One region of the Bacillus sp. ABA4_010 genome, then DNA from elsewhere that is predicted to be linked to it. Evidence: riboswitches for the same ligand, from Rfam matches in the RefSeq annotation. Region 1 holds a riboswitch; the other holds the start of a gene.
The links. Region 1 has a riboswitch for S-adenosylmethionine ahead of ACXAEO_RS14430 (trans-sulfuration enzyme family protein). Riboswitches for the same ligand answer to the same signal wherever they lie in the genome.
Positions count from the first base shown of each region.

Region 2: it holds a riboswitch for S-adenosylmethionine, as region 1 does, so the genes downstream of both, metK (methionine adenosyltransferase) here and ACXAEO_RS14430 (trans-sulfuration enzyme family protein) in region 1, are expected to answer to the same signal.

Region 1 covers NZ_JBSWUN010000003.1:2,675,618-2,677,823, reverse strand. Annotated here, with positions in the region: gene ACXAEO_RS14435 (ABC transporter permease/substrate-binding protein) at 1-941, shown strand, start outside; SAM riboswitch class I at 1,056-1,171, shown strand; gene ACXAEO_RS14430 (trans-sulfuration enzyme family protein) at 1,261-2,206, shown strand, end outside.
Region 2 covers NZ_JBSWUN010000003.1:48,739-50,944, forward strand. Annotated here, with positions in the region: gene pckA (phosphoenolpyruvate carboxykinase (ATP)) at 1-684, opposite strand, end outside; SAM riboswitch class I at 946-1,069, shown strand; gene metK (methionine adenosyltransferase) at 1,215-2,206, shown strand, end outside.

The DNA of each region.
Region 1 (2,206 bases):
TTGATATGCTCCTGCGTGGCATTGAACATTCGACAAAAGAGAAGTCCTTTAAAAAGGCAGGGGTGTATGTAACAGTATTAGTATTGTTATTCATTATGCCGTTTGCTGCGGCCCGTGAGACAAAGCCTGATTTGGTGATTGCAGGGAAGCTAGGGGCAGAACCGGAAATTTTAATTAATATGTATCAACAGCTTATTGAAGAAGAGACAGACTTAAAAGTCGAATTGAAGCCTGGATTTGGAAAAACGTCGTTTGTCTTTAACGCATTGGAGAGCGGAGAAATAGATATTTATCCCGAATTTACGGGAACCGCTATTACGACATTTCTAAAGGAAACAACTAGCAGTACAGATCGATTAGCTGTATACGAACAGGCGAGAGACGGCATGTTGGAACAATTCGACATGGTTTATTTGCAACCGATGAATTTCAACAATACGTATGCGTTAGCTGTGCCTCGTTCATTTGCTGAGCAATACGACATCACGACCATTTCTGACTTGCAAAAAGCGAAAAATGCAGTGAAACCAGGCTTTACGCTCGAGTTTTCAGATAGGGAAGATGGCTATAAGGGCATGCAAAAGATTTATAACTTAACCTTCCCGAACATTAAAACGATGGAGCCGAAGCTTCGTTATCAAGCTATCGAAAGCGGAGATATTAATTTAGTGGATGCGTATTCCACTGACTCGGAATTAAAAAAATATGATTTAAAAGTGTTAGAAGATGATCAACATATGTTCCCGCCCTATCAAGGAGCGCCTCTGTTACGCAAAGAGACGTTGGAAAAGTATCCAGAATTAAAAGATGTTCTTGAAAAACTTTCCGGCATCATCACAGATGACGAAATGAGAGAAATGAACTATCGAGTTAACATTGAAGGAGAGCTCGCAAAAGACGTAGCGGCAGATTTTTTAATCAACAGTGGCTTAATTCAGTAAGAAAATGACAGATCATCCTTCTTGATAATTGTGATTTTTCTAAAAATTATATTGACAAAAGTTGTAATTGTGATTAAATTTAAAGAACAAGAAATAAACTTCATATTCGTATCACTCTTATCCAGAGAGGCGGAGGGACTGGCCCTGTGACGCCCGGCAACCATCAAATCAACGCGATTGACTTGAACGGTGCTAATTCCTGTAGAACAAACGGTTCTAGCAGATGAGAGTTTTCGTTATCGCTATGATTGAAACGAACACTCTTCTTTTTCTAGAAGAGTGTTTTTTTATTGAATTTGAAAGATAAGGAGAGAAATGCATGCATATTGAAACATTGTTAGTTCGATCGGGAGTAGGGAGAGACCCGGCGACAGGCTCTATTACTACTCCCATCTATCAAGCAGCCACTTTCCAGCATCCGCGTCTTGGCGAAAGTACAGGATATGATTATTCCCGAACAGCGAATCCGACAAGAACAGCGTTGGAAGAGGCGATTGCAGCATTAGAAAACGGGGAGGAAGGGTTTGCTTTCGCTTCTGGCATGGCTGGTGTTGCAGCTGTCTTATCATTCTTTCAAAACGGAGATCATTTACTTGCATCAGAGGACTTATATGGCGGGACATATCGGATTTTAAGTGATGTTTTAGAGCCGTCCGGCATACAAGTAAGCTATGTAAATACAAGTAATCTTCAAGCCGTCAAGGAAGCAATTCGACCGAATACGAAAGCATTGTTTATCGAAACACCAACAAATCCGCTCATGCAAGTAACAGATATCGCTGCCGCCGCCGATATTGCGAAAGCACATGGACTATGGACCATTGTTGACAACACATTCATGTCCCCATATTGTCAGCGTCCGATTGAACTGGGGGCAGATATCGTTGTACATAGCGGCAGTAAATATATTGGAGGCCATAATGATGTTATTGCTGGGTTGGTCGTGACTCGATGTAGCGACATTGGAGAAAAAATTCGTTTTTATCAAAATGCAATCGGCGCCATTTTAGGTCCTCAAGATAGCTGGCTTTTGCTCCGTGGTGTAAAAACGTTGGCACTCAGAATGGAGAAGCAGGCAGAAAATGCCCTGAAAATTGCGCAATGGCTTGAGCAACAAACAGATGTCATTGAGAAAGTCTATTATCCAGGACTTGAAACACATCCCGGCTATGCTGTTATGAAAAAACAAGCGTCCGGTTTTGGCGGTATGCTTTCTTTTTCCGTTCGTGAAGAGAAGCTTGTCCCGTATTTACTTGAACATCTAA
Region 2 (2,206 bases), 2.6 Mb from region 1:
AACATCGCCTTCTTGACCAACATTGGCAGAACAATGCATAGACAAGACGTTCTTTTCAGGTAGTAGATAGTTCATTACAGAGAAGATGGATTTCTTCATTTCTCCAGCGTATTCAGTTCCACCAATTAATACTACTTTACGCTCAAAAGAAATAATGATGAATGTTTCAGAGTGCGTACCGTCTACAGCAGGATCAGCTTTAAAATTAGGAGCAGAAATCACTGTAAAGGCTGCTTCATGCGTCTCCATTTCTTGATTTGTCGGACGGATGAATAATTGGTGGGCAAACAAGTTGTGCCAAGCATATTCGTTAATGACACGAATCGGTAAACGTTGTTTTAAGTCCGCACCGGCAAAACCATTGAATAAAAAGAGTTCTCCCTGTTCTTTTAAGTATGTTAATACCTTTTTATATAGGGCATCAAATTTGTCAGCGGCAAAAGGTTGATTGACTTTTCCCCAATCAATTTTATCCTTAGTTGATGTTTCTTCTACAATAAACTTATCTTCTGGAGAGCGTCCGGTATATTTCCCGGTTTCCGCACGAACTGCACCTGAAGCTGTCAATTGTCCTTCTCCACGAGATAGCACCTTTTCCACCAGTTGAGGGACTGATAGATTATGATGAACGGTCGGTAATTGAAGAAGTTCATTTAATTCATTTGAAACATCCACTATACTCATATTGAATACCATCCTTTTATTTTAAAGTTTATTTTATATACGATTAGTAAACTCATAAAATAGTATAACACATTTATAACAATAGTCTATACTATTTAGAGATAAATGTTCGTATGTAATACAAAAATGGACAAAATAGAGTTGATTGACGAAGAACACAATAACAGAAGAAAAAATATATGTTGTGCGTTCTTTTTTTATTGGATAAATTGTTGACATGTTTCGACGTTTTACGGTATGATATGTCCTTGAACGGATACTCTCTTATCCCGAGCTGGTGGAGGGACAGGCCCTATGAAACCCAGCAACCATCGCCATGTATTATCATAAAAAGGCGATAAGGTGCTAACCTGACGCAAGGCTTCTTGCCCTTGATCGATAAGAGTGAAAGGCGCTAGTGAACGTACAAACCTTTCCTCATATATAGGGAAGGTTTTTTATATTTTTTCAATAAAATGAACTAGTTTTATGAATAATAAGGGAATGAGTACCGTATCTTTGTTGTTTTCATTTAAAAGGAGGAAATACTGATGTCAACAAAACGTCGTTTATTTACATCTGAGTCAGTAACAGAAGGCCATCCGGATAAGATTTGTGACCAAATCTCCGACTCCATTCTTGATGCGATTTTAGCGAAAGACGCTAATGCGCGTGTTGCTTGCGAAACATCCGTTACAACGGGTTTAGTATTAGTGAGTGGTGAAATCACAACTTCTACATATGTAGACATTCCGAAAATCGTTCGTGAAACAATTCGCGAAATTGGTTATACTCGTGCAAAATATGGTTTTGATGCTGAAACTTGTGCAGTTTTAACGTCAATCGATGAGCAATCAGCGGATATCGCGATGGGTGTTGACCAAGCGTTAGAAGCTCGTGAAGGTCAAATGACAGAAGAGGAAATCGAAGCAATCGGAGCAGGGGACCAAGGATTAATGTTTGGTTATGCTTGTAACGAAACGAAAGAATTAATGCCTCTTCCAATCTCATTGGCACATAAGCTTGCACGCCGTTTAACAGAAGTGCGCAAAGAAGAAATTTTACCATACCTTCGTCCAGATGGTAAAACGCAAGTAACAGTAGAATATGATGAAAACGGACAACCGGTACGCATTGATACAATCGTAATTTCTACACAACATCACCCAGAAATTACATTGGAGCAAATTCAACGTAACCTTAAAGAGCATGTCATCAACCCAGTTGTTCCAGCTGAGTTAATTGACGAAGAAACAAAATACTTCATCAACCCGACAGGCCGTTTCGTAATTGGTGGTCCTCAAGGTGATGCAGGTCTAACAGGTCGTAAAATCATCGTTGACACTTACGGTGGATATGCACGTCACGGTGGTGGAGCATTCTCTGGTAAGGATGCGACAAAAGTAGACCGTTCTGCGGCATATGCGGCACGTTACGTGGCTAAAAACATCGTAGCAGCAGGATTAGCGGACAAATGTGAAGTTCAGCTTGCATACGCAATTGGTGTAGCAAAACCTGTTTCTATCGCTGTTGATACGTTCGG